Regions from separate parts of the Pseudomonas sp. CAU 1711 genome, predicted to be linked through region 1. Evidence: predicted binding sites of a transcription regulator. Region 1 holds the regulator's gene; each other region holds the start of a gene.
The links. The regulator sigma-54, encoded in region 1, starts transcription at its own class of promoters, with help from an activator protein. The targets are predictions, from matches to a motif close to ANTGGCATNNANNTTGCTNT.
Positions count from the first base shown of each region.

Region 2: the regulator sigma-54 is predicted to act here: its motif matches at 2,632-2,651, upstream of AAFN46_RS17860 (CmpA/NrtA family ABC transporter substrate-binding protein).
Region 3: the regulator sigma-54 is predicted to act here: its motif matches at 3,157-3,176, upstream of AAFN46_RS12450 (ammonium transporter).
Region 4: the regulator sigma-54 is predicted to act here: its motif matches at 3,090-3,109, upstream of AAFN46_RS17890 (CmpA/NrtA family ABC transporter substrate-binding protein).

Region 1 is NZ_JBDQQT010000001.1:351,199-356,205, forward strand. It holds gene rapZ (RNase adapter RapZ) at 1-157, opposite strand, end outside; gene ptsN (PTS IIA-like nitrogen regulatory protein PtsN) at 175-639, opposite strand; gene raiA (ribosome-associated translation inhibitor RaiA) at 653-961, opposite strand; gene AAFN46_RS01520 (RNA polymerase factor sigma-54) at 1,117-2,619, opposite strand; gene lptB (LPS export ABC transporter ATP-binding protein) at 2,758-3,483, opposite strand; gene lptA (lipopolysaccharide transport periplasmic protein LptA) at 3,483-4,028, opposite strand; gene lptC (LPS export ABC transporter periplasmic protein LptC) at 4,015-4,581, opposite strand; gene AAFN46_RS01540 (HAD family hydrolase) at 4,591-5,007, opposite strand, start outside.
Region 2 is NZ_JBDQQT010000017.1:12,717-17,723, forward strand. It holds gene acnB (bifunctional aconitate hydratase 2/2-methylisocitrate dehydratase) at 1-1,982, shown strand, start outside; gene AAFN46_RS17850 (YgdI/YgdR family lipoprotein) at 2,105-2,296, shown strand; gene AAFN46_RS17855 (YgdI/YgdR family lipoprotein) at 2,396-2,605, shown strand; gene AAFN46_RS17860 (CmpA/NrtA family ABC transporter substrate-binding protein) at 2,771-3,985, shown strand; gene AAFN46_RS17865 (ANTAR domain-containing response regulator) at 4,006-4,584, shown strand; gene AAFN46_RS17870 (pyridoxal-dependent decarboxylase) at 4,745-5,007, shown strand, end outside.
Region 3 is NZ_JBDQQT010000009.1:196,330-201,336, reverse strand. It holds gene AAFN46_RS12465 (zinc ribbon domain-containing protein YjdM) at 1-192, opposite strand, end outside; gene AAFN46_RS12460 (LEA type 2 family protein) at 356-823, opposite strand; gene AAFN46_RS12455 (EAL domain-containing protein) at 909-2,972, opposite strand; gene AAFN46_RS12450 (ammonium transporter) at 3,210-4,511, shown strand; gene AAFN46_RS12445 (hypothetical protein) at 4,513-5,007, shown strand, end outside.
Region 4 is NZ_JBDQQT010000017.1:19,470-24,476, reverse strand. It holds gene AAFN46_RS17900 (ABC transporter ATP-binding protein) at 1-529, opposite strand, end outside; gene AAFN46_RS17895 (ABC transporter permease) at 541-1,533, opposite strand; gene AAFN46_RS17890 (CmpA/NrtA family ABC transporter substrate-binding protein) at 1,587-2,951, opposite strand; gene AAFN46_RS17885 (transcriptional regulator) at 3,246-3,569, opposite strand; gene AAFN46_RS17880 (hypothetical protein) at 3,692-4,078, shown strand; gene alaC (alanine transaminase) at 4,114-5,007, opposite strand, start outside.

The DNA.
Region 1 (5,007 bases):
GATGCAGCAGCTCGGTCTGCAGCAGGGCGCGTTCGGCCAGGTCCGGCAGCAGGCTGGCCGGCAGGTTGTCGATGCAGTAGAAGCCGTTGTCTTCCAGCACGTCGAGGGCGGTGCTCTTACCCGAGCCGGAGCGGCCGCTGACGATGATCAGGCGCATGGCTGGGACCCCTGGGCTCAGTGCCCGCTCTGCACGTCGACCACGACCTGGTACAGGCTCTCGTTGCTCTGGGCCTGGCGCAGGCGTTCGCGCACCTCGGTGCGGTCGAGCATGCTGGCGATCTGCCGCAGCAGCTCCAGGTGTTCGTCGGTGGCCGCCTCCGGCACCAGCAGGACGAACAGCAGGTCCACCGGGGCGCCGTCGATGGCGTCGAAGTCCACGGCGGTGTCCAGGTGCAGCACGGCGCTGATCGGCGCCTGGCAGCCGGGCAGGCGGCAGTGGGGAATGGCGATGCCGTTGCCGAAGCCGGTGGAACCGAGCTTCTCGCGGGCGATCAGGTTTTCGAAGATGTCCTGGCCGTCCAGATCGGGAAGATCGCGGGCGACCAGGTTGGCGATCTGTTCGAGTACGCGTTTTTTGCTGCCTCCCGGCACGTTCACCAGGGAACGCGCGGGAGTCAGAATGGTTTCGAGTCGAATCATGGGGTGGGGGGTGTCAGCGAGCCGTGGCGCCTTGCAGGCGGTTCAGCTGCTTTTCCTTGTGCTTGATCAGTTGACGGTCGAGTTTGTCGGCCAGCAGGTCGATGGCGGCGTACATGTCTTCGTGTTCGGCGTTGGCGACCACTTCACCGCCGGCGATGTGCAGGGTGGCTTCGATCTTCTGCTTGAGCTTCTCGACCTCCATGATGACCTGCACATTGGTGATTCTGTCGAAGTGGCGCTCCAGTCGGCTGAGTTTTTCACCGACATAGTCGCGCAGGGCGTCGGTCACATCCAGTTGATGTCCACTGATGTTGACTTGCATAACGCATCTCCTTGTTGCCTTGTGTAAGAGACAGGCTATCGGGCCTGCCGCCGTAACACGTTGGCTGGGAGGGCTGTGCACTGCGGGCCGTGGTTCCCCCGACAGGGTATCCGGCGCTCGATGCTGTGGTGCAGAAGTCTCCCCCTCAGGGCCGCTTACATCAGTCGCTTGCGTTCGCTGGACGGCGCTATGCCGAGGGATTCGCGGTACTTGGCGACGGTGCGGCGGGCTACCTGAATGCCCTGTGCCTCCAGTAAACCAGCGATCTTGCTGTCGCTCAACGGCTTTTTCGCGTTTTCCGCGGCCACCAGCTTCTTGATGATGGCGCGGATCGCGGTGGAGGAGCATTCGCCGCCCTCGGCGGTGCTGACGTGGCTGGAGAAGAAGTACTTCAGTTCGTAGATGCCGCGCGGGGTGTGCATGAACTTCTGCGTGGTGACCCGCGAGATGGTCGACTCGTGCATGCCCACCGCCTCGGCGATGTCGTGCAGGACCAGCGGCTTCATGGCCTCGTCGCCGTAGTCGAGGAAGCCGCGCTGGTGCTCGACTATCTGGGTGGCGACCTTCATCAGGGTCTCGTTGCGGCTCTGCAGGCTCTTGATGAACCAGCGCGCCTCCTGCAGCTGGTTACGCATGAAGGTGTTGTCGGCGCTGGAGTCGGCGCGGCGCACGAAGCCGGCGTACTGCGGATTGACCCGCAGGCGCGGCACCGCCTCCTGGTTGAGCTCCACCAGCCAGCGGTCGTTGTGCTTGCGCACTATGACGTCCGGCACCACGTATTCCGGCTCGCTGGCCTCGATCTGCGAGCCCGGGCGCGGATTGAGACTCTGGATCAGCTCGATGATCTGCTTGAGCTCGTCCTCCTTGAGCTTCATGCGCCGCATCAGCTGGGCGTAGTCGCGGCCGCCGAGCAGATCGAGGTGATCGCCGGCCAGGCGCTGGGCCTCGGCCAGCCAGGGCGTGCCGGGCGGCAGCTGGCGCAGCTGCAGCAGCAGGCATTCGCGCAGGTCGCGGGCGCCGACGCCGGCCGGCTCGAAGTGCTGCAGGCGGTGCAGCACGGCCTCGACCTCGTCGGCCTCGACCTCCAGTTCCGGGTCGAAGGACTCGACTATCTCGTCGATGCTCTCCTCCAGGTAGCCCTGGTCGTTGATGCAGTCGATGAGGGTGACGCCGATCAGTTTGTCCTTGTCGGACATCGGCACCAGGTTGAGCTGCCACAGCAGGTGGCTCTGCAGGCTCTCGCCGGCGGAGGTGCGGGTGGTGAAGTCCCACTCGTCGTCGTCGTTGCTCGGCAGGCTGCTGGCGCTGGTCTGGTAGACGTCTTCCCAGGCGGTGTCGACCGGCAGTTCGCTGGGGATGCGGTCGTGCCACTCGCCGTCCTCGGCGCTCTCGCTGTTGTTTACCGCGACGGTGCTGTCCTGAAAGCTGGAGCTGTCCTGCTGCGCCTGGGTGTTCTGCTCGGCGCCGTCGGCCATGGGGTCTGAGTTGTCGAAGTCCTCGCCGTCTTCCTGGCGTTCGAGCATGGGGTTGGATTCCAGGGCCTCCTGGATTTCCTGTTGCAGGTCCAGGGTGGAGAGCTGGAGTAGACGGATGGCCTGTTGCAGCTGCGGAGTCATCGTCAGCTGCTGGCCCATCTTGAGGACTAGCGACGGTTTCATGGTGTGGGGCTGGGTACCTTGTTCACTTGCCGGCGCGTGGCGCCATCCACTGCAGGGCGCCGGGGCGCCCTAGTAAGCAAATTATATGCCCGACCTTGAAGGATTCCAGTCCTTTGCGCAAGCCCCTGGCGGGGCTGCTCACAGGCGGAATTCGTGACCCAGATAGACTTCCTTGACCAGCTGGTTGGCCAGGATGGCCTCGGCGTCGCCCTCGGCGATCAGCTGGCCATCGTTGACTATGTAGGCGATCTCGCAGATGTCCAGGGTCTCGCGCACGTTGTGATCGGTGATCAGCACGCCGATGCCCTTGGCCTTGAGGTGGTGGATGATCTGCTTGATGTCGCCGACCGAGATTGGGTCGACGCCGGCGAAGGGTTCGTCGAGCAGGATGAACTTGGGTTCGGTGGCCAGGGCGCGGGCGATTTCCACCCGGCGCCGCTCGCCGCCGGACAGGCTCATGCCCAGGCTGTCGCGGATATGGCTGATGTGGAATTCCTGCAGCAGGGCTTCCAGAGCCTGCTCGCGGCCGGCGCGGTCGAGGTCCTTGCGGGTCTCGAGGATGGCCATGATGTTGTCGGTCACCGACAGCTTGCGGAAGATCGAGGCTTCCTGCGGCAGGTAGCCGATGCCGGAGCGGGCACGTCCGTGCATGGGTTGGTGGCTGAGGTCGCGGTTGTCGATCAGCACGCGGCCCTGATCGGCCTGGACCAGGCCGACGATCATGTAGAAGCAGGTGGTCTTGCCGGCGCCGTTGGGGCCGAGCAGGCCGACGATCTGGCCGCTGTCGATGGATAGGCTGACATCGCGGACCACCTGGCGGCCCTTGTAGCTCTTGGCCAGGTGCTGGGCTTTGAGGGTGGCCATTACTGCTGCTGCTCTTGCTGGGCGTTCTTCTTGCGCGGCTGCAGGATCATGTCGATGCGCGGGCGCGGCACCGAGACGTTGCTGCCCGTGGCGCGGCCGGCGTTGACGATCTGGCGCTGGGTGTCGTAGACGATCTTCTCGCCTTCGAAGACGTTGCCCTGCTGGATCACCTTGGCCTGGTCGATCAGTACGATGCGCTCGTTGGCGGCGAAGTACTGAATGGTCAGGCCGTAGGCCTTGACCACCTCCTTGTCCTCGGCAGGCTTCTGCTCGTAGTAGGCGGGCTTGCCCACCGAAGTGAAGACCTCGATCTCGCCGTTGGCGTCCTGGGTGATGGTCACCGTGTCGCCGGTGATCTTCAGGGTGCCCTGGGTGATCACCACGCCGCCGCGGTAGACGGCCACGCCCTGCTTGTCGTCCAGTTCGGCGCTGTCGGCCTGAACGCGGATCGGCTGCTCGCGGTCGCTGGGCAGGGCCCAGGCGCTGGCGCTTCCGAGCGCGGCACCCAGGCAGAGCAGTAGGGGGAAGGTTTTAACGAACCTCATGCTGGCCTCTTACCTTGGACAGCAAGTGGATCTTGCCGTCGTTCATGTACGCTTTCATTCCCTGGGCCGTGGTCACCCCATTGGCGGCCTCGATTCTAACGGCTTGCTGGGTCTGCGCATATTCCTCGTCGGGGAATACGGTGACTCGGCTGCTGGTGATCACGGTAGGGCGGTTCTTGGCATCGGTGCGAGCGATGCGCACGTTGTCGATCAGCTCGACTTCCTTGCCTTGCGGGGCGACTTCGCCCCTGTCGCTGCGGACATGCCAGGGGTACTGGCTGCCGCGGTAGAGCTGCAGGTCGGGCTTGTCCACCAGGGTCGCGTCGCTGGCCTTGAGGTGCTCCAGCTTCTCGGCGGTCATCTCGTAGTGCAGCTGGCCGTCTTCCTGAAATTGCAGGGTGTGGGCGCCGACCACATAGAAATCGATGGCGTTGTCGGTGGTCGCGGGCTTCCTCTCCATAAAGCTTTCCGGGCGAACGTTCCAGTAGCCGAGGGCGCCGACCAGGGCCACCAGCAGGGTGCCGAATAGATAGGTGCGCAGTTTGCCGTTCATGGGGCGTTCCTAGAGGTAGGCGGCCTGGGCGGCTTCGAGCGTGCCCTGGGCGCGCATGATCAGTTCGCAGAACTCGCGGGCGGCACCCTCGCCGCCGCGGGCGACGGTCACGCCATGGGCGTGCTGGCGGACGAAGGCGTCGGCGCTGGCCACCGCCATGCCCAGGCCGACGCGACGGATCACCGGCAGGTCGGGCAGGTCGTCGCCCAGATAGGCGACCTGTTCATAGTTCAGGCCCAGCTCGCCGAGCAGCTCGTCCAGTACTACCAGCTTGTCCTCGCGGCCCTGGTACAGGTGCTGGATGCCCAGGTTCTGCGCGCGGCGCTCGACCACCGGAGTCTTGCGCCCGCTGATGATGGCGGTGCGCACCCCGGAGCCGATCAGCATCTTGATGCCGTGGCCGTCCAGAGTGTTGAAGGTCTTGAA
Region 2 (5,007 bases), on a different contig from region 1:
ACCCGGATCAGCCGGGCTCGGTCGGCCCCATCAAGCAGATGGAAGCGCTGAAAGCCAAAGGCTTCCCGGTGGCCTACGTCGGCGACGTGGTCGGTACCGGCTCCTCGCGTAAGTCCGCCACCAACTCGGTGCTGTGGTTCTTCGGCGACGACATCCCCAACGTGCCGAACAAGCGCGCCGGTGGCTTCTGCTTCGGCACCAAGATCGCCCCGATCTTCTACAACACCATGGAAGATGCCGGCGCCCTGCCGATCGAATTCGACTGCACCAACCTGGCCATGGGCGACGTCATCGACGTGTACCCGTACAAGGGTGAAGTGCGCCGCAACGGCAGCGACGAGCTGGTCACCAGCTTCGAGCTGAAGACCGACGTGCTGCTGGACGAAGTCCGCGCCGGCGGCCGTATCCCGCTGATCGTTGGCCGCGGCCTGACCGAGAAGGCCCGCGCCGAGCTGGGCCTGGCGCCGTCCACCCTGTTCAAGAAGCCGGTTGCTCCGGCCGACAGCGGCAAGGGCTTCACCCTGGCGCAGAAGATGGTCGGTCGCGCCTGCGGCCTGCAGGAAGGCCAGGGCGTGCGCCCGGGCACCTACTGCGAGCCGAAGATGACCACCGTCGGCTCCCAGGACACCACCGGCCCGATGACCCGCGACGAGCTGAAGGACCTGGCCTGCCTGGGCTTCTCCGCCGACCTGGTGATGCAGTCCTTCTGCCACACCGCGGCCTATCCGAAGCCGATCGACGTCACCACCCACCACACCCTGCCGGACTTCATCATGACCCGCGGCGGCGTGTCCCTGCGTCCGGGCGACGGCATCATCCACAGCTGGCTGAACCGCATGCTGCTGCCGGACACCGTGGGTACCGGTGGCGACTCGCACACCCGCTTCCCGATGGGCATCTCCTTCCCGGCCGGCTCCGGCCTGGTGGCCTTCGCCGCCGCCACCGGCGTGATGCCGCTGGACATGCCGGAATCCGTACTGGTGCGTTTCAAGGGCAAGCTGCAGCCGGGCATCACCCTGCGTGACCTGGTGCATGCCATCCCCTACTACGCGATCCAGGCCGGCCTGCTGACCGTCGAGAAGAAAGGCAAGAAGAACATCTTCTCCGGCCGCATCCTCGAGATCGAAGGTCTGGACGAGCTGACCGTCGAACAAGCCTTCGAGCTGTCCGACGCCTCCGCCGAGCGTTCCGCCGCCGGCTGCACCATCAAGCTGCCGGAAAGCGCCATCGCCGAGTACCTGAAGTCCAACATCACCATGCTGCGCTGGATGATCGGCGAAGGCTACGGCGATGCCCGTACCCTGGAGCGTCGCGCCCAGGCGATGGAAGCCTGGCTGGCCAACCCGCAACTGCTGGAAGCCGACAAGGACGCCGAGTACGCCGCCGTGATCGAGATCGATCTGGCCGACGTCAAGGAGCCGGTCCTGTGCGCCCCGAACGACCCGGATGACGCCCGCCTGCTGTCCACCGTTGCCGGCGAGAAGATCGACGAAGTGTTCATCGGTTCGTGCATGACCAACATCGGCCACTTCCGCGCCGCCGGCAAGCTGCTGGACAAGGTCAAGGGCGGCATTCCGACCACCCTGTGGCTGGCTCCGCCGACCAAGATGGACCAACACCAGCTGGTCGAGGAAGGCTACTACGGCATCTACGGCAAGGCCGGTGCGCGCATGGAAATGCCGGGCTGCTCGCTGTGCATGGGTAACCAGGCACGCGTGAAGACCGGTGCCACCGTGGTCTCCACCTCCACCCGTAACTTCCCCAACCGTCTGGGCGACGCCACCAACGTGTACCTGGCCTCCGCCGAACTGGCGGCGGTCGCCTCGATCATCGGCAAGCTGCCGACCGTCGAGGAGTACATGGAGTACGCGAAGAACATCGACAGCATGTCTGCCGATATCTATCGCTACCTGAGCTTCGATCAGATCGCCGAGTACAGGGAAGCCGCTGCGAACGCCAAGATCCCGGTCGTTCAAGCCTAAGCCTTACCCGGTAAGAAGAAGCCCCGCCCAGTGCGGGGCTTTCTTTTTGCGGAGCGAAATCGGGCAGATCGCGGTCCGAACCTCTGAAGCCCTCGCGGGCAACCACTCAGAAGGAGTTCACCATGAAACCCTGGATTCTCGCCCTGCTCTGCGCGCTCGGCCTCACCGGCTGCGCCAGCGACTACCTCATCGCCACCACCGACGGCCAGATGCTCAGCGCCGAAAGCAAGCCGGAGATCGACGACGAGACCGGACTGCTCTCTTACGAGGACGCCGAGGGCAACGAACAGCAGATACCGCGCAGCTCGGTATAGCAGATCATCGAACGCTAGAGAGCCCGAGGCCCGCGCACCGCCTTGCCAAGCACGGCGGCGCGCCGACACTGGAAGGAGACCTCACCCAAGGAGCCCGCCATGAAGTCTTGGATAGCCACCCTGCTGTGCCTCGCCGCCCTCTCCGGCTGCGCCAGCGAATACCTGGTCGTCACCCGCGACGGCCAAGTGTTCAGCAGCGACGGCAAGCCGAATCTGGGCAACGACACCGGCATGTTCGAGCTCGAGGATCATGAGGGGCGCAAACAGCAGATTCCCCAGACCGAGGTGAAGCAGATCCTGGAGCGCTAAACGCCTCGATTCGTGCCGCCCGCCGTACTGGCATATGGCTTGCTTAGACATGACCAGTAGAACTCTCTCCAACGGCGGGGTCAGTTCATAGACAATGGCGTCGTTTCTGGCCACTCCTTCCTGGCGGCCGGGGCGACGCCTTTTTGTTCAATGGCGGAACAAGACATGATCGACAGCAGCAACACCCGTAACGACGCCCTGGCATGGGTCGCGGGCAGCGATGCCCCGGAGAAGAGCGCACTGAACCTGGGCTTCATGGCCCTCACCGACTCCGCCTCGCTGATAGTCGCGGCCACCCAGGGCTTCGCCCAGCCCTACGGCCTGACCCTCAATCTGCAGCGCCAGGCTTCCTGGGCCGGCCTGCGCGACCGCCTGCTGAGCGGCGAGCTGGATGCCGCACAGATGCTCTACGGCCAGGTCTACGGCATCGATCAGGGACTCGGCGGAGCGGCCACCGAGATGGCCATCCTCATGGGCCTGTGCCAGAACGGCCAGGCCATCAACCTGTCGCAGCCGCTCAAGCAGGCCGGCGTGACCAGCGCCGAGGCACTGGCCTCACGCGTGCTCCAAGGTGGTGCAAGGCTCACCTTCGCCCAGACCTTCCCCACCGGCACCCACGCCATGTGGCTGTACTACTGGCTGGCCGCCCAAGGCATCCACCCGCTGGAGGACGTCAGCACGGTGGTGGTACCGCCCTCGCAGATGGTTGCCCACCTGCGCGCCGCACGCATCGACGGTTTCTGCGCCGGCGGCCCCTGGGGCGCGCTGGCGGTCGAGGAGGGCCAGGGCTTCACCCTGGCCACCAGCCAGGAGATCTGGGCCGACCACCCGGAGAAGGTACTCGGCGTGACCCGCGAGTTCGCCGAGCTGTACCCCAACACCGCCCGCGCCCTGAGCATGGCCGTGCTGGAAGCCAGCCGCTTCATCGACGAGAATGAGGAGAACAAGCGCAGCACCGCCCAGCTGATCAGCGGCAGCGAGTACGTCGACGCCCCGCTCTCGGCCATCGCCCCGCGCTTCCTCGGCCAGTATGAGGACGGCCTCGGCCACGCCTGGCTGGACGCCCACCCGCTGCGCTTCTACGCCGGCGGCGAGGTGAACATGCCCTGGCTGTCCGACGGCATCTGGTTCCTCACCCAGTTCCGCCGCTGGGGGCTGCTCAAGGACGATCCGGACTACCTCGGCATCGCCCGCCGCATCCACCGGCTGGACATCTATCGCAGCGCCGCCGAGGCCCTGGGCATCGCCGTGCCGGACGCGGAAATGCGCCGCTCCACCCTGCTCGACGGCAGCACCTGGGATGGCAGCGACCCGGCCGGCTACGCCCGCTCCTTCGCCATCCACGCGCTCGCCGAGAGCGCCAGCGCCCTCGCCCTGTAACGCACCGAGACATACGCAAGATGCTACGCATACTCCTGATCAACGATACACCGAAGAAGGTCGGCCGCCTGAAGAGCGCTTTGATCGAGGCCGGATTCGAGGTGGTCGACGAGTCCGGGCTGACCATCGACCTGCCCGAGCGGGTCGAGGCGGTACGCCCCGACGTGGTGCTGATCGACACCGAGTCCCCCGGTCGCGACGTGATGGAGCAGGTGGTGCTGGTGACCCGCGACCAGCCGCGGCCGATCGTCATGTTCACCGACGAGCACGACCCGCAAGTGATGCGCCAGGCCATCCAGTCCGGCGTCAGCGCCTACATTGTCGAGGGCATCCAGGCCGAGCGCCTGCAGCCGATCCTCGACGTGGCCATGGCCCGCTTCGAGAGCGACCAGGCCCTGCGCGCTCAATTGCAGGCGCGCGACGCCCAGCTGGCCGAGCGCAAGCGCATCGAACTGGCCAAGGGGCTGCTGATGAAGATGAAGAGCTGCAACGAGGAAGAGGCCTACACCCTGATGCGCCGCCAGGCCATGGGTCGCCAGCAGAAACTGATCCAGGTGGCCGAGCAGATCATCGCCATGCACGACATGCTGGGCAATTGAAACCTGGGCGGTACGACTGTACCGCCCGCCACCGTAACTGTATCGGTCAACCCACAAACCTCAGCGCTACTGTTCCGTTCAACTCGGCTGGCGCCTGTATCTGCCGGCGCCTCACGCCCCTCGGCTAGGGTAGAAAGACCTTCCCTGCCGAGTATGGGTCATGAACGAACGCCATCTGCTGGCCGAGGCCGATCGCCGCGCCCTCGCCTATTTCGATGCCACCGCCGAACGCCGGGTATTTCCCGACGCCGCGGCCATCGCCGCCCTGAGCGCCTTCGACCGCGCCCTTCCGGATAACGGCACGGCCGCCGAACAGGTGCTGCGCGAGCTAGACGAGATCGGCTCGCCGGCCACAGTTGCGAGCAACGGCCCGCGCTACTTCGGCTTCGTCATCGGCGCCACCCTGCCGGCCGCCGCGGCCGC
Region 3 (5,007 bases), on a different contig from region 1:
CTTGATCACGGTGACGCTGTCGCCGTCCTGCAGCAGATTGCCCACCGAGTCCTTGATCACCCGCTCGTCGTCGTCACTGCCGGTCGTCGCCGTGGCCGACCATTCGTGGGCGCATTCCGGACAGACCAGCAGCTCGCCGTCCTCGTAGGTGTATGCGGAGCTGCACTTGGGGCAGGGCGGCAGGGTGCTCATGGCGGTGTCTCGGTGCTGGCGGAAAAGGGCGCACATGCTAAAGGGTTTTGCCTTTCAGGTCGCGTGCCGGTAGCGCTGCGGGCGCACGGCTCGACCAGGCACCCAGCTGGATGGCGGTCAGAGCGCCAGTCTAGGGCGAGCGGCTACGCCAGAGGCGGGTGCTTCAGGGCGCGGCGTTGGGCTGAGGCCAGTTCAGGGTGCCGCTGTCGCTGAAGCGTTGCGTGCCGAGCAGCCCGCCGCCGAGCTTGCCGCGCAACTCGTAGGGCAGGCCACGGGCGTCCCGATAGCCGGCCGCGGCCCAGGCCTGGCGGAAGAGGGAGAAGGCCGAGACGCTCAGCGGCACCCGCAGCAGGGTCTCGCCATAGCGCGGCACCTGCCCGCCCTGGTCGCTGACGCCGCTGGCCAGGGGCTGGCCGTTGACGTCCAGCTCCAGGGCCAGCCCGTCGTAGGCGAAGGGCGCGTCGTTGGGGTTCTGCACGCGCAGCACCAGGGCGAAGCGCATCTCCATGCCCTGCGCCGGCAGCGGCTCCAGACCGACCATGTCGATGCGCAGCGGGTCGCGATGGGCGAGCGAGGCACAGCCGCTCAGGGCGAGGACCAGCAGCAGGCGGGCGAGGGTGGCGAAGGTCATGCGTGCTCCTGGCGATGACGGCGGAATCGGCCGCTGGCGCCAGGCCAGGGCCGAGAGCGACGCCACTGCGAGGAGCGGCGCTGGGTCAGAGGGTGGCGGGGTTGCCGGCGCTGCTCAGGCGGCGGGCCTGCTTGAGGTAGAGGGTCAGTTCGCGGGCCGGCAGCGGTTTGCTGTACAGGTAGCCCTGACCCTCGTTGCAGCCCTGGGCGATGATGTAGGCCTCCTGCTCGGTGGTCTCCACGCCCTCGGCGATGACCTGCATGCCCAGGCTCTTGCCGAGCTGGATGATGGCGCGAACGATGGTGGCGTCGTCCTCGTCGTCGAGCAGGTCCTGCACGAAGCTCTTGTCGATCTTCATCTTGTCCAGCGGCAGGCTCTTCAGGTAGCTCAGCGAGGAGTAGCCGGTACCGAAGTCGTCGATGGCGATCAGGGCGCCGGCGCGGCGCAGGCTGAGCAGGTTCTGCGCGGCGGTGCTGATGTCTTCCATCAGGCCGGTCTCGGTGACTTCCAGCTCCAGGCTGCGCGGTGGCAGGCGGTAGACCTGCAGCAGGTTGTTGACCATGCGCGGCAGTTCGGCGTGGTGCAGCTGCACGGTGGACAGGTTGACCGCCATGCGCAGTTCGCTGAAGCCCGAGTCGTGCCATTCGCGCAGCTGGCGGCAGGCCTGGTCCAGCACCCACTCGCCGATGGCGATGATGGTGCCGTTCTGCTCGGCCAGCGGGATGAACAGGTCCGGCGGAACGAAACCGTGCTGCGGATGCTGCCAGCGGATCAGCGCCTCGACGCCGACCACCCGGTGGTCGCGGTAGTCCACCTGCGGCTGGTAGACCAGTTGCATCTCGTTGCGGCCGAGCGCATCGCGCAGTTCCTTCTCCAGTTCGCGGCGCCGACGCATCTCGCTGTCGACGCTGGCGATGTAGAACTGGTAGCGGTTGCGCGAGCGGCTCTTGGCCAGGGTCATGGTCTGCTCGGCTTTCTGCAGCAGCTTCTCGGTGCTGTCGCCGTCCTCGGGGAACAGGGTGATGCCGATGGTGGCGCGCAGGCGCACTTCCTGGTCTTCCAGGGTGAAGGGGTTCTCCAGGCTGTCGAGGATGCTCTGTGCCAGCTCGGCGGCCTCGTAGGGCTGCTCGATGTCGGCCTGGACCAGGGCGAACTGGTCGCCGCCCAGACGGGCCAGCGCGCCGAGACGGCCGCTGTGGCTGCGCAGGCGGTCGGAGAGCGACAGCAGCAACTGGTCGCCGGTCTGGTAGCTGAACTGTTCGTTGACGCCCTTGAAGTCGTCGAGGCCGACGCACAGCACGGCCACGCGGCGTTGCAGGCGGCCGGCGTCGTCGAGGATCTGGTCGAGCTGCTGCTGCAGCTGCTGGCGGTTGGGCAGGCCGGTGAGGAAGTCGTACTGCGACATGCGCAGCAGGCTGTTCTCCGCCTCGCGGCGCAGGTGGGTGTTGCGCTCGATGGACTCCAGCAGCTGGTTGGCGGTGTTGATCCACAGCCCCAGCTCGTTCTTCTCGTTGCCGTGCAGCATGGGCAGCTTGTGCTCGCTGGGGCGGTCCGGGTTGATGTTGGTCAGGTGCTCGATGATCTTCGACAGCGGTTTGGTCAGCAGCCAGTGGTAGACCATGTACAGCACCATGGCCATGGCCATGGCGCGCAGCACTCCGGAGACGAAGATGATCACCGAGGTGGTGATGAAGTTGGCGCCGTAGCTGGCGGTGTCCAGGGTGATGGTCAGGTCGCCGTAGTACTCGCTGTAGGGGCCCTTGCCGACCAGCTGGGTGGTGAAGGTCTGTTCCTTGCCGAGGATGGGGTCGGTGACCCAGCGGGTGGCGCTGGCGGTCGGCTCGCGCGAGCGTTCGGCGAGCATGGGTTCGTTGGGGTGGCCGATGGAGGCGTAGCGCACCGCCTCATGCTGGAACAGGCCCTCGATGACCTGCATGCCCATCTCGCGGTCGAGGCTGTACACGGCCTGGGTGGAGGGGTCGCGGAACATGCCGAGGATGCGCTGAGCATCGTTGGATACGGCCTGCCGGGTCTTGTAGATATCGAAGACGATCTGTCCGCAGCTCAGTACTACGCCGACCACCAGTGCCGACAACAGGACAACACGCAGCAGTTTCAGCGACAGGCTGTTTTTCAGTTCCAGCTTCAAGTGGGTATTCCTTGTTAGCGCCGGGGCACATGACCGTTCTGAGTATTGGCAAATGCGCGGTGGCCGTCAAAGGGCCATTACGTCATCGCCCGGTTTTCTGCCGGCTCGGCTTGGCGCATGGCATGGGGAAAATGCCCTGCAACGGTGCCGGCCTGGGGGTTATAGGGTATTCGGCAGCCTGGCGGCTGGCATAAGAGTTGCGATGCCTCCGTTCGTCACCGTGTCGGGGGATTCGCCATGAAGGTCTACCTGCTGTCGCTGTGTGCTCTGTTCTTCCCGCCCTATACCCACGCCGCCGCAGGCGACGAACTGGCCCTGAATACCGCCTGGGTGGTGCTTGCCAGCGCCCTGGTGTTCTTCATGCAGGCCGGCTTCGCCCTGCTGGAGAGCGGCATGTCACGGGCCAAGAACGCGGTCAACGTGATGATGAAGAACTACATGGACGGCTGCGTCGGCGGCATCGTCTTCTGGCTGGCCGGTTTCGGCCTGATGTTTGGCGCCAATGCCACCGGCTGGTACGGCATGAGCCACTTCGCCCCGCATCGGGGTGAGGCTTGGGACTTCACCTTCCTGCTGTTCCAGATGATGTTCGCCGCTACCGCGGCGACCATCGCCAGCGGCGCCATGGCCGAGCGCACCCGCTACGGTGCCTATCTGGTCGGTGCCATGGTGATCAGCGGCTTTATCTATCCGGTGTTCGGCAGCTGGGTGTGGGGCGGCACCTATGGCGGCCAGGGCTGGCTGGCCAGGCTCGGCTTCATCGATTTCGCCGGCTCCACCGTGGTGCACAGCGTCGGCGCCTGGTGCGCCCTGGCCGGCATCCTGATGCTCGGTCCGCGCCTGGGGCGCTACGGCGGCGATGGCGTGCCGCGTGCTATTCCCGGGCACAACATGGGCCTGGTGGCCCTGGGCGGCTTCATCCTCTGGCTCGGCTGGTTCGGCTTCAACGCCGGCAGCACCCTGGCGATGACGGCCGACCTCGGCCTGATCGCCCTCAATACCCACCTGGCCGCCGCGGCCGGCGCCCTGGGGGCGGTGCTGGCGCTGCGCGGCACGGCCAGCCCGGTGCTGCTCAGTACTACGGTCAACGGCTCGCTGGGCGGGTTGGTGGGTATCACCGCCGGTTGCGCCACCATGCTGCCGGGCTTCGCCCTGTTCACCGGGCTGGTGGCCGGTTTTCTGGTGGTGTTCGGCATGCGCCTGCTCGACAGCTTGCGCTTGGACGATGTGGTCGGCGCCGTGCCGGTGCATGGCTTCGCCGGCGTCTGGGGCACCCTGGCCGCTGGCCTGTTCTACACCGGCGACCCGTTCAACTGGGGCCGCGTGGGCGTGCAGCTGCTCGGCGTCGGCGCGGCCTTCGCCTGGGCCTTCCCGCTGGCCCTGGCGCTGTACTTCGTGCTGTCGCGCAGCATCGGCCTGCGCACCAGCACCCAGCACGAGCAGCGTGGCCTGGACTACTCCGAGCACGCCGAGGCGGGCTACCCGGAGTTCAGCCAGACGCTGACCTACGACGGCGCCGAACTGGCGCGGAGGGGCTGAGATGAGCCTGAGCAACCGCCGTCGCGCCATCTACACCGGGCTGGTCGGCCACCTGCCCGAGGAGGACGTACTGCCGCTGTTGTCGCTGTGGGAGGCCAAGTACGCCGACAAGCCGCCCTTCGCCCTCAACGAGTTTCTCGCCGAGGCCATGCAGCGCAGCGGCCGCAAGCTGGAGCGGGCGCGCCTGTACCGCGAGCTGGTCGGCGCGCTGACCGGGCCGGTCAGCGCGCTGCTGCCCGACCCCGAGGCGCGCCTGCGGGCCTGGCGCGGCGGCGCCGGGCTGGCGGCCGAGGAGGTGTCCGGGCCCGACGCGCTGGCGCGGCAGACCTTCGATGTCCTGAGCCAGGCACTGTTCGCCCTGCTCGACGCCGAGCTGGTGCCGCGCCTGCGCCGTTTCGCCGCCGGCAATCTCAACGGCATGCGGGTGGATGCCGAGCTGCGCCTGCGCCTGCGCAGCTGGCTGGAGCAGGGCGGCTCGCTGGGGTTGACCGCCCTG
Region 4 (5,007 bases), on a different contig from region 1:
GGTGGGCGCGGGTCAGCGCGTCGAGGGCGCCGAACGGCTCGTCCATCAGCAGCACCTTGGGCTGCATCGACAGCGCACGGGCGATGCCGATGCGCTGCTTCATGCCGCCGGAGATCTCGCCGGGGCGCTTGTCCTTGGCGTGCAGCATGTGCACCAGCTCCAGGTTGTGCAGGGTCCACTCGCGCACCTCGCGGCGCGACTTGTCGCGGAACACCTGGCGCACCGCCAGTTCGACGTTCTGGTAGCAGGTCAGCCAGGGCAGCAGGCTGTGGTTCTGGAATACCACGGCGCGCTCGGGGCCGGGTTCGTTGACTTCGCGGCCGTCGAGTATGACCCCGCCGGTGGTGGCCTGGTAGAGGCCGGCGACTATGTTGAGCACGGTCGACTTGCCGCAGCCGGAGTGGCCGATCAGCGAGACGAACTCGCCCTTGTCGATCTTCAGGTTGACGTTCTGCAGGGCACGGAACAGGCCCTTGTCGGTGGGAAAGTCGATGCCGACGGCGGACAGTTCGAGATGGGTCTGGCTCATGGCGGGTCTCCTTAGCGCAACACGGCGGTCTTGTCCCAGCTCACGCTTTTCTGCAGCAGGAGCATGAGACGGTCGAGGAGGAAGCCGATCAGGCCGATGACGATCACCGCCACCATGATCCGGCCGAGGGAGTTGGAGCTGCCGTTCTGGAATTCGTCCCAGATGAATTTGCCCAGCCCCGGGTTCTGCGCCAGCATCTCGGCGGCGATCAGCACCATCCAGCCGGTGCCCAGCGACAGGCGCAGGCCGGTGAAGATCGCCGGTACCGCCGCCGGCAGCACGATGCGCCGCACGTGCGCCAGCGGCGACAGGCGCAGCACGCGGCTGACGTTGGTCAGGTCCTTGTCCAGGCTGGCGACGCCGACCGTGGTATTCAGCACGGTGGGCCACAGGCAGCACAGCGCCACGGTGAAGGCCGAGGTGAGGAAGGACTTGGCCAGCAGCGGGTCGCTGCTGGTGTACAGGGCGCTGACCAGCATGGTCACCAGCGGCAGCCAGGCCAGCGGCGAGACCGGCTTGAACACCTGGATCAGCGGGTTGACCGCGGCATAGATGCTCTTCGACAGGCCGCAGAGAATGCCCAGCGGCACCGCCACCAGGCTGGCCAGGACGAAACCGGTGAGCACGGTATAGAGGCTGGTGACGATCTGGTCGAAGAAGGTCGGTTTGCCGGTGTAGGCGCGGACCTTCACCTGGGCGTCCGGGTTCTTGGCCAGGCGCTCGGCGTTGCGCTGCTCCTGGCGCTGATAAAAGACTTCGGCCTTGCCGCGCTCGCTGGTGTGGGCCTCGATCAGGCCGCCGAACTGTTGGCCGACCTGGATCGGTCCGGGAAACTGACCCAGGCTGGTCTGGATGCTGCCCGCGACCAGTTGCCAGATCAGCAGGAAGAAGAAAATGCCGGCCAGCGGCAGGATGATCGCAGGCGCCCAACGCTTGATCAGCGCCTGGCTGCGCGCGTTGTCGACGGTCTGCTGGATAGGGGTGGCGACGCTCGGATTGCTCATCGTCCTGTCCTCTCGTGGGTGAGGGCGGAGCCGGGGCCCCGCCTGCACGGGGGTTACTCGGCGCCTTTCAGACCGATCTGGAAGGAGTTCAGGTAGGCGTTGGGCGTACGCCCGTCGTAGGTCACGCCGTCGATGAAGTCGCTGCTCGGCGCGCGGTAGCCGTCCTCGTCGGCGGCCGGGAAGTCATCGGCCTTGGCCTTGCCTTCGCTAACCAGCTCGTTGGCCGCTTCGCGGTACAGATCCGGGCGATAGACCTGCTTGGCCACGTCGAGGTACCAGCTGTCCGGCTTGGCCTCGGCGATCTGACCCCAGCGGCGCATCTGGGTCAGGTACCAGATGGCATCCGAGTAGAAGGGGTAGGTGGCGTCGTGACGGAAGAACACGTTGAAGTCCGGTACTTCGCGCTTGTCGCCTTTCTCGTACTCGAAGGTGCCGGTCATGGAGTTGGCGATCACCTTGGCGTCGGCGCCGACGTATTCCGGACGGGAGAGGATCTCCACCGCCTCGGCGCGGTTGGCGTTGCCGTTCTCGTCCAGCCACATGGCGGCGCGGATCAGGGCCTTGACCAGGCGCTTGTGGGTTTCCGGGTTGGCCTCGGCCCAGTCCTTGGACACGCCGAAGACCTTCTCCGGGTTGTTCTTCCAGATCTCGTAATCGGTGATCACCGGCACGCCGATGCCCTTGAACACGGCCTGCTGGTTCCACGGCTCGCCCACGCAGTAGCCGTTGATGGTGCCGGCCTCCATGGTCGCCGGCATCTGCGGCGGCGGGGTGACCGAGAGCAGCGCGTCGGCATTGAGCTGGCCGCTGATATCGCCCTTCTCCGGTGCGTACAGGCCGGGGTTGATGCCGCCGGCGGCCAGCCAGTAGCGCAGTTCGTAGTTGTGGGTGGAGACCGGGAAGACCATGCCCAGGTTGAACGGCTTGCCCTTGGTCTTGAACTGCTCGATCACCGGCTTGAGCGCATCGGCCTTGATCGGGTGGACCGGCTTGCCGTCCTTCATCGGCACGTGCTTCTTCATCTCCTCCCAGACCTCGTTGGACACGGTGATGCCGTTGCCGTTGAGGTCCATGGAGAAGGCGGTGATCACCTCGGCCTTGGTGCCGAAGCCGATGGTCGCGCCCAGCGGCTGGCCGGCCAGCATATGGGCACCGTCCAGTTCGCCGTCGATCACCCGGTCCAGCAGCACCTTCCAGTTGGCCTGGGCCTCCAGGGTGACGTATAGGCCTTCTTCCTCGAAAAAGCCTTTCTCGTAGGCGATGGCCAGCGGGGCCATGTCGGTGAGCTTGATGAAACCGAGCTTGAGCTCTTCCTTCTCCGGGTCGGCGGCCAGGGCCAGCTGCGCGGCCAGCGGGGAAAGCGCCAGCAGGGCGGCACCGAACAGGGAAGCCAACGTATTACGGCGGATCATGCGCATTGCAAACTCCTCGTGGTCAGAAACGAAAAAAGACGTCGCAGCGAACCGGCCCGGAGGGCAGGTTGGCCTTGACGTCTTTGTCTATTCGTCCCGATCACCGCCGTTGGCGATCCGAAGACGGGTGTGGCTGCAGGGGCTTGTGCAAAGGCCTTGCCAGCTTTCTCCAGTCTTCTTGAGCTTGGAAGAATCTCCTTGTAAAACAGCCTGATAGCTTTGGCTTTCGATTTTTCTAGAGTGCTTTGCGAGCGATCCAGGGCAGTGCAGGAACGGTCTTTCGCAGTGCACCGACCGTGCTCAGCGCACCGCCGCCGCCCGGCTTCGCGCGGCCTCCTCGGAGAAGTCGCGTAACCAGCGCAGCACCTGTACCGCCTCCCAGCGCGCCGGATCGAACAGGGCATAGACCTCGCCCTGATAGCCGACCACATCGACCTGGCGGTGATAGCCGGCGCGCTGCAGCAGGGCCTCGATCTCGGCGAAGCAGGTGTTGAAATGCACGCGCCTGAAAGGGGTCTTGCTGCCGGTGACCAGACCTTCCAGATGCAACTCCTCCACCGTGGAGCGGATGCTCTCCAGCGGCATCTGGTTCACTTTGTTCTTCAGCTGCAGTACGTCCAGCATGATCGGACTCCTTGGATTCCATGGCGAGGCAAGGGTAAACGAAAAATACTGTACAAATAAACACTACTGGATAATAGTACAGCTCAAGTGCCGTCGGAACCTACGGAACAGGAGCTGCCTATATGCACCACAAGCTGATGACAATTCTGCTGTTGGCCGTGCTGGCGGGCTGTGCCCAGCCGCAATTGGAGCAACCCCGGGCCAATGGCGCCTATCTGGTGATCGAGGGCAACGAGGCCTGGGCCGTGCTGGTGCGTGACGGCAAGCGGGTGGCGGAGGCCGGCAAGGTGCTGGACGTGGTGCGTCTGCCGCCGCAGCACTCGGCGATCACCGCCAGCTATATGATCGACACGCCCAATTGCGGGCGCCTGCAGTGGCTGACCGAGCGTGGCGGCGAGGGCGAGATCACCCGCCTGGCGCCGAACAGCGACGCAGCGCTGCGGCGTCCGGGCTGCATGATCGCCGGCGGCCAGGGACGGGTCTGGACGGCGCTGGATTACTCGGGCTGATGACAAAGGCCCCGGCATCTGCCGGGGCCTTTGTGTCATGCCGATTCCGATTTGCCCTTGACCGTTCTCTTCGGCTTGGCGGCGGGAGGCTCGATCAGGCCGTCGGCGCGGAACATGGCCTTGATGCCGCGGATGGCCTGGCGGGTGCGGTCCAGGTTCTCGATCAGGGCGAAGCGCACGTGGTCGTCGCCGTAGTCGCCGAAGCCCAGGCCCGGCGAGACGCAGACCTTGGCCTCCAGCAGCAGCTTCTTGGCGAACTCCAGCGAGCCCAGGTGGGCGTAGGGCTCGGGGATCTTGGCCCAGATATACATGGAGGCCTTGGGCTTCTCCACCATCCAGCCGGCCTCGTGCAGGCCCTTGACCAGCATGTTGCGGCGCTCGCGGTACTGCTCGGCGATGTCGCGCACGCACTGCTGGTCGCCTTCCAGCGCGGCGATGGCCGCCACCTGCAGCGGGGTGAAGGTGCCGTAGTCGTGGTAGCTCTTGATCCGCGCTAGGGCGCCGACCAGCTCCTGGTTGCCGACCATGAAGCCGATGCGCCAGCCGGCCATGTTGTAGCTCTTGGACAGGGTGAAGAACTCCACGGCGATGTCCTTGGCGCCTTCCACCTGCATGATCGACGGCGCCTTCCAGCCGTCGTAGACGATGTCCGCGTAGGCCAGGTCGTGCACCACCAGCACGTCGTAGCGCTTGGCCAGGGCTACCACCCGCTCGAAGAAGTCCAGCTCCACGCACTGGGCGGTGGGGTTGGAGGGGAAGCCGAGGATCATCATCTTCGGCTTGGGGATGGCTTCGCGGATGGCCCGTTCCAGTTCGGCGAAGAAGTCCACGCCGGGCACCAGGGGCACCGAGCGCACCTGGGCGCCGGCGATCACCGCGCCGTAGATATGGATCGGATAGCTGGGATTGGGTACCAGCACCGTGTCGCC